Regions from separate parts of the Delftia sp. BGA-UO-ETr-SB1 genome, predicted to be linked through region 1. Evidence: riboswitches for the same ligand, from Rfam matches in the RefSeq annotation. Region 1 holds a riboswitch; the other holds the start of a gene.

What was found. Region 1 has a riboswitch for S-adenosylhomocysteine ahead of metH (methionine synthase). Riboswitches for the same ligand answer to the same signal wherever they lie in the genome.
Region 2: it holds a riboswitch for S-adenosylhomocysteine, as region 1 does, so the genes downstream of both, ahcY (adenosylhomocysteinase) here and metH (methionine synthase) in region 1, are expected to answer to the same signal.

The regions. Positions count from the first base shown of each region.
Region 1 covers NZ_JCAQOW010000006.1:164,917-168,321, forward strand. Annotated here, with positions in the region: gene metH (methionine synthase) at 1-2,008, opposite strand, end outside; S-adenosyl-L-homocysteine riboswitch at 2,036-2,162, opposite strand; gene AC57B5_RS19605 (FadR/GntR family transcriptional regulator) at 2,440-3,261, shown strand; gene AC57B5_RS19610 (transporter substrate-binding domain-containing protein) at 3,258-3,405, shown strand, end outside.
Region 2 covers NZ_JCAQOW010000006.1:758,872-762,276, reverse strand. Annotated here, with positions in the region: gene ahcY (adenosylhomocysteinase) at 141-1,571, opposite strand; S-adenosyl-L-homocysteine riboswitch at 1,642-1,726, opposite strand; gene AC57B5_RS22235 (response regulator) at 1,734-2,477, opposite strand; gene AC57B5_RS22230 (DUF4118 domain-containing protein) at 2,504-3,405, opposite strand, start outside.

The DNA of each region.
Region 1 (3,405 bases):
GCATGGCCTGGCCGTCGGCCAGCACCTTGCGCGCCTCGACGCCGACGATCTCGTCGTCGAGGATGGCCGGATAGGGGCCGGCCAGGTCCCAGGTCTGGAAGAACGGGCCCCAGTCGATGTACTCGGCGATCTCGGCCAGGTCGAAGTTGCGGAACACGCGCCGGCCCAGGGCGCGTGGCGCCACGGGGGCCTGGGAAAAGTCCACGGGCGTGGCGTTGGCGCGGGCCTTTGCCAGAGGCCACAGCGGCGTCTTCTTCTTGTTGGCGTGCTGGGTGCGGACCTTGTCGTAGTCGGCCTGGATCTCGGCCAGGTAGTTGCCCTTGTTCTCGCCCAGCAGGCTCTGGGCCACGCTGACGCTGCGCGAGGCATCGGGCACGTAGACCACGGGGCCTTCGTACTTGGGCGCGATCTTGACGGCGGTGTGCACGCGCGAGCAGGTGGCGCCGCCGATCAGCAGCGGAATCTTCTTGATGCGGAAGTAGTCGTCCTTGTGCATCTCGCCGGCGACGTATTGCATCTCTTCGAGGCTGGGCGTGATCAGGCCCGACAGGCCGATGATGTCCGCGCCCTCGGCCTTGGCCCGGGCCAGGATCTCATGGCAGGGCACCATCACGCCCATGTTGATGACCTCGAAGTTGTTGCACTGCAGGACCACGGTGACGATGTTCTTGCCGATGTCGTGCACATCGCCCTTGACGGTGGCGATGACGATCTTGCCCTTGCTGGACACGTCCAGGCCCGCCGCTTCCTGCTGGCGCTTTTCCTCTTCGATGTAGGGCACGAGGTGGGCCACGGCCTGCTTCATCACGCGCGCCGACTTGACCACCTGGGGCAGGAACATCTTGCCAGCGCCGAACAGGTCGCCCACGATGTTCATGCCGTCCATGAGCGGGCCTTCGATCACGTGCAGCGGGCGGCCGCCGCCCTGCACCACGATCTGCTGGTAGGCCTCTTCGGTGTCGGCGACGATGAAGTCGGTGATGCCGTGCACCAGGGCGTGCGACAGGCGCTCGCCCACGGTCTTCGGGTTCTCGGGCGTGCCGCGCCATTCGAGCTTCTTGCTGTCGTCCTTGGCGGCGCCCTTGGCGGCGTCGGCAATCTCCAGCAGGCGCTCGGCCGCGTCGGGGCGGCGGTTGAGCACCACGTCTTCCACGCGCTCGCGCAGCTGGGGCTCCAGGTCGTCATAGACGCCGACCATGCCGGCGTTGACGATGCCCATGTCCATGCCTGCCGAGATGGCGTGGTACAGGAACACGGTGTGGATGGCCTCGCGCACGGGGTCGTTGCCGCGGAAGCTGAAGCTCACGTTGGAGACGCCGCCCGAGACCTTGGCGCCGGGCAGGTTGTGCTTGATCCAGCGCACGGCCTCGATGAAGTCCACGGCGTAGTTGTCGTGTTCCTCGATGCCGGTGGCCACGGCGAAGATATTGGGGTCGAAGACGATGTCCTCGGGCGGGAAGCCCACCTCGTCCACCAGGATGCGGTAGGCGCGCTCGCAGATCTCGATCTTGCGCTGGTAGGTGTCGGCCTGGCCCTTCTCGTCGAAGGCCATGACCACGGCGGCCGCGCCGTAGCGCCTGATCAGCCGGGCCTGGCGCTTGAATTCATCCAGGCCTTCCTTCATGGAGATGGAGTTGACGATGCCCTTGCCCTGCAGGCAGCGCAGGCCGGCCTCGATGACCTCCCACTTGGAGCTGTCCACCATGACCGGCACCTTGGCGATGTCGGGCTCGGAGGCGATGAGGTTCAGGAAGCGCACCATGGCGGCCTTGCTGTCCAGCATGGCCTCGTCCATGTTCACGTCGATCACCTGGGCGCCGTTTTCCACCTGCTGGCGTGCCACGGACAGCGCTTCCTCGTACTGCTCGTTGAGGATCATGCGTGCAAAGGCCTTGGAGCCCGTGACGTTGGTGCGCTCGCCCACGTTGACGAACAGCGTGCCCTCGCCGATGGAGACAGGCTCCAGGCCCGACAGACGCATGGGAGGGGGAGTGAAAGAGGACGACATCAAGCTCACCTGCAAAAACGGCATGGCAACAGGTGAGCGTCGTTGGCACCGTGGGCGCGGTCCGGCCGGGAACCTGCACCTGGCCCAAGCCTGACGCGACACGCGATCCGGTGTACGGATGGGCGGGTGCCGCGCTGCAACGCTCCTCGGGCCAAAGCCCGGGATTCTACGGCGGCTGGCGGCGGCCTGCAGTGCGGGTTTTACGCCCGCATTCGGGGCAGGCCTGCACAAAGCCATGCGGCACTGCACCAAAGCGCGGCAGCGCGGGCCGCCGGCGGCGCCTTCGGGGCGGATTGTCGATGTCCCATCGCCCCGGATTCTTTGCAATGCCTGAAGACAACGCTCCTTTTTTTGCATCTGGCACGCAATTCGCTATCTGCTGGGTACGTGGTCTGACCAGTCAGGCCAAAACCCTCCACCCGCGCCAGCCCATGCAAAGCATTCCGATCTCGATGGCCCAGACGCTGCAGCAGCACATCCTGAGCGGCCACTACCCCGGCGGCAGCCAGCTGCCGCCGCAGCGCGAGCTGGCCCGGCAGCTGGGCATCAGCCGCGCTTCGCTGCGCGAGGCGCTGTCCATGCTGGAGGCCCTGGGCCTGGTCGAGATCCAGCCGGGCAAGGGCGTGCGCATCAACGGCCCGCACAGCGGCCGTGCACGCATGCACCGCGCCTATGCCACCCCGGCGCTGGGCACGCTGTCGCCGCGCCAGCTGATCGAGCTGCGCCTGGTGCTGGAGCCCGGCTGGGCCGCGCTGGCGGCCGTGCGCGCCGACGACAGCGGCCTGCGCCAGCTGCAATGGACCCAGTCCCAGCTGGCCCACGCCCTCGCCCGCAGCGACCTGCTGGCCGCCGCCGACGCCGATCTGCAGTTCCACCTGCTGCTGGCCCAGCTGTCGGGCAACCCGGGCCTGGTGGCCATGGCGCGCCAGCTGGAGCTGGCCATCAGCCACAGCCTGCGCCTGCCGTTTGCCTGGAGCGGCGCCGACGACCAGCCCGTGCGCGAGCACGACGCCATCGTGCAGGCCGTCTGCGCCGGCGATGCGCCGGGTGCCGCGGGCGCCATGCGCGCCCACCTGCTGTCGGCCGCCAGGCGCAGCGGCATCGATCTCGACACACCGGACGACGCGGCGGCGCCCGACGCGACGGCGCCCGACGCGACAGCGCCCGACGCAACGGCGCCCGATACATCTGCGCCCGACCCTGACCCGCTTTCCTTTCGCCTCACCCCACCTTCCGAAGGAGCTTTCGCATGACTTCCCCCCTGACACCCCGCCGCGCATTCATCCGCACCGCCCTGGCGGCCGCCACCCTGGCCGCTGCCGGCCTGGGCGGCGCAGCCCATGCCGACATGCTGGCCAACATCCAGAAGGCCGGCGTGCTGCGCGTGGCGATTCCGC
Region 2 (3,405 bases), 590 kb from region 1:
CCAAGCGGCGCCACACCCCACAACTGGCAGGGCCCAACTCAGGGACACCGAGCAAGGGCCGCCCCGCCGCGAGGGTGTCGTCCCCCTCCCTTGCGAAGCAAGTGGAGAGGGGGAAGCGGCGCAAGCCGCTCAGGGGGTGCTTAGTAGCGATAAGTTTCGGGCTTGTAGGGACCCTGCTTGCTCACACCGATATAGGCAGCCTGGCCGTCCGTCAGTTCGGTCAGCATGGCGCCGACCTTCTTCAGGTGCAGGCGGGCAACCTTCTCGTCCAGGATCTTGGGCAGCACGTAGACCTTGCCGACCTCGTAGGCATCGGGCTTGGTGAACAGCTCGATCTGGGCGATGGTCTGGTTGGCGAACGAGGCGCTCATCACGAAGCTGGGGTGGCCGGTGGCGCAACCCAGGTTCACCAGGCGGCCCTTGGCCAGCAGGATGATCTTCTTGCCGTCAGGGAAGGTGATGTGGTCCACCTGGGGCTTGATCTCTTCCCACTGGTACTGCTCGATGGAGGCGACGTCGATCTCGTTGTCGAAGTGGCCGATGTTGCAGACGATGGCTTCGTTCTTCATGGCCACCATGTGCTCGTGGCGGATGATGTCGCGGTTGCCGGTGGTGGTCACGAAGATGTCGGCCTTGTCGGCTGCCCACTCCATGGTCACGACCTTGTAGCCTTCCATGGCCGCCTGCAGGGCGTTGATGGGATCGATCTCGGTGACCCAGACCTGGGCCGACAGCGCGCGCAGCGCCTGGGCGCAGCCCTTGCCCACGTCGCCGTAGCCGGCCACCACGGCAACCTTGCCGGCGATCATCACGTCGGTGGCGCGCTTGATGCCGTCCACCAGCGATTCGCGGCAGCCGTAGAGGTTGTCGAACTTGCTCTTGGTGACGGAGTCGTTGACGTTGATGGCACGGAACTTCAGCGTGCCCTTGGCCGACATCTCGTTGAGGCGGTGCACGCCGGTCGTGGTCTCTTCGGTCACGCCGATGATGTGGGCGCTCTTGCGCGTGTACCACGTGGGGTCCTGGGCCAGCTTGGCGCGGATGGCGGCGAAGGCGATCTTCTCTTCTTCGGAGGCGGGGTTGTCCAGCACGGACAGGTCCTTTTCGGCGCGCATGCCCAGGTGCAGCAGCATGGTGGCGTCGCCGCCGTCGTCCAGGATCATGTTCGGGCCTTCGCCTTCGGTGCCGGCGGCGCCGAATTCAAAGATGCGGTGGGTGTAGTCCCAGTAGTCGGCCAGCGATTCGCCCTTGATGGCGAACACGGGCGTGCCGGTTTCCGCGATGGCGGCAGCAGCGTGGTCCTGCGTCGAGAAGATGTTGCACGACGCCCAGCGCACTTCGGCGCCCAGGGCCTTGAGCGTCTCGATCAGCACGGCCGTCTGGATGGTCATGTGCAGCGAGCCGGTGATGCGCGCGCCCTTGAGGGGCTGGGCAGCGGCGAATTCCTCGCGCGTGGCCATCAGGCCGGGCATTTCGGTTTCGGCGATCAGGATTTCCTTGCGGCCCCAGGCAGCGAGGGAAATGTCAGCGATGGCCGTGTCGGCGGAAACGGGACGAACAGCAGCGTTCATGGTTTTCTCCAAAAGATGAATGAAAAACCACGTTCTGCGGGAGACGGAAAAAAGCTCACCGCACAGAAAGCGTGGGCGAGCGTCGTTGCAGGTATGACTCCGAGCCTCGCGACCACGCCTGATGTGTGGGGGCCGCTGCAACGCTCCTCGGAGAGGCGCTGATTATACCGATCCCGGGGATGCCTCACCGCCCAGCCCCACAAGCCGGTAGCCCACCTGCAGCTCGGTCACCAGGTGGCGCGGCTGGGCCGGCTCGTCCTCGATCTTCTGGCGCAGATTGGCCATGTGCACGCGCAGGTAGTGGGCGCGGCCCAGGTACTCGGGGCCCCAGACCTGCAGCAGCAGCTGGCGGTGGGTCATCACACGGCCCTGGGCGGCGATCAGCGCCGCCAGCAGGCGGAATTCGATGGGCGTGAGGTGCACCGGCTGCCCCGCGCGCCGCACCTCATGCGTGGCCAGGTCCACCTGCACCGGGCCGAAGTGCACCTTGCTGGACGCGGCGGTGCCGCCCGCCCCCCCAGCGGCGCCCAGCTGCTGGCGGCGGCGCAGCATCACGCGCAGCCGGGCCAGCAGCTCGGGCACGCCGAAGGGCTTGACCAGGTAGTCGTCGGCGCCGGCATCCAATGCGGCCACCTTCTCGTCCTCACGCTCGCGCGCGGAGAGCACGAGCACGGGCACGGAGGACCACCCGCGCAGCTCGGTCAGGACCTGCTTGCCATCGGCGTCCGGCAGGCCCAGGTCGAGGATGACCAGGTCGGGCTGGCGGCTGGCGGCCTCGATCAGGCCGCGGCGCGCGCTGTCGGCCTCGAAGACCTGCCAGCCTTCGTCTTCCAGCACCAGGCGCACGAAGCGGCGGATGCCGGGATCGTCCTCGATCATCAGGATGCGGTTGGCGGGCGTGCTCATGGGGGGCTTTCGTGCATGGCGGGACTCTAATCCAGCGCAGGCTGCTCGGGCACGGGAAAGCGCAGCGTGAAGATGGTGCCCGGGCCGGGCCGCGCGGCGGCGGCCTCGATGCGCCCGCCATGCGCCTCGACAATGCTGCGCACCAGCGCCAGGCCCAGGCCGATGCCCGAGACGGTGGACTCGGCCGTGCCGCGCGTGAAGGGCTCGAACAGCGTCTCCACCGGCAGATGCGATGGCAGGCCCGGCCCGCCGTCGCGCACGGACAGCAGCAGCTCGCCGTCCTGCACACGCGCACTGATGGCCAGCGGCGTGCCGGCCGGCGTGTACTTGGCGGCGTTGTCCAGCAGGTTGACCAGCACGCGCTCCATGAGCAGGGCATCGAGCTGCAGCAGCGGCAGGCTGGCGGGCACGTCGGTGCTCACGGGATGCTGGCCCAGGCGCGCGCGCATCTGGCGCAGCGCGCTGCCCACCACTTCGTCCAGCGGAAGCCATTCGCGCTGCAGGTGCACGCCGCCTTGCTGCAGGCGCGCCATGTCCAGCAGGTTCTCCACCAGGCGCTGCATGGCCTGCGCCTGGATGCGGACCTGCTCCAGCATGTCGGCCGCGCCGCCCGGCGGCACATGGCGCTGCGCGGCCTCGGCCGCGCCCAGGATGGTGGTCAGCGGGGTGCGCAGGTCGTGCGAGACGGCCGACAGCAGGGTGTTGCGCATGCGCTCGCCCTCCATGGCGATCTGGGTCTGCTGGGCCACGGCCACGAAGTGCTGGCGCTCCAGCGCCAGCGCCACCTGGCTGGCGCAGGCCTCCAGCAGGCGCTGCTCCTCGGGCACCTCCAGGCGCTGCGGCGCACGCAGCTGCAGCACCAGCACGCCGCGCATGCGCACGGGCGCGGCCAGCGGCACATAGCGGGCCGGTGCGGCCGGCAGCGTGT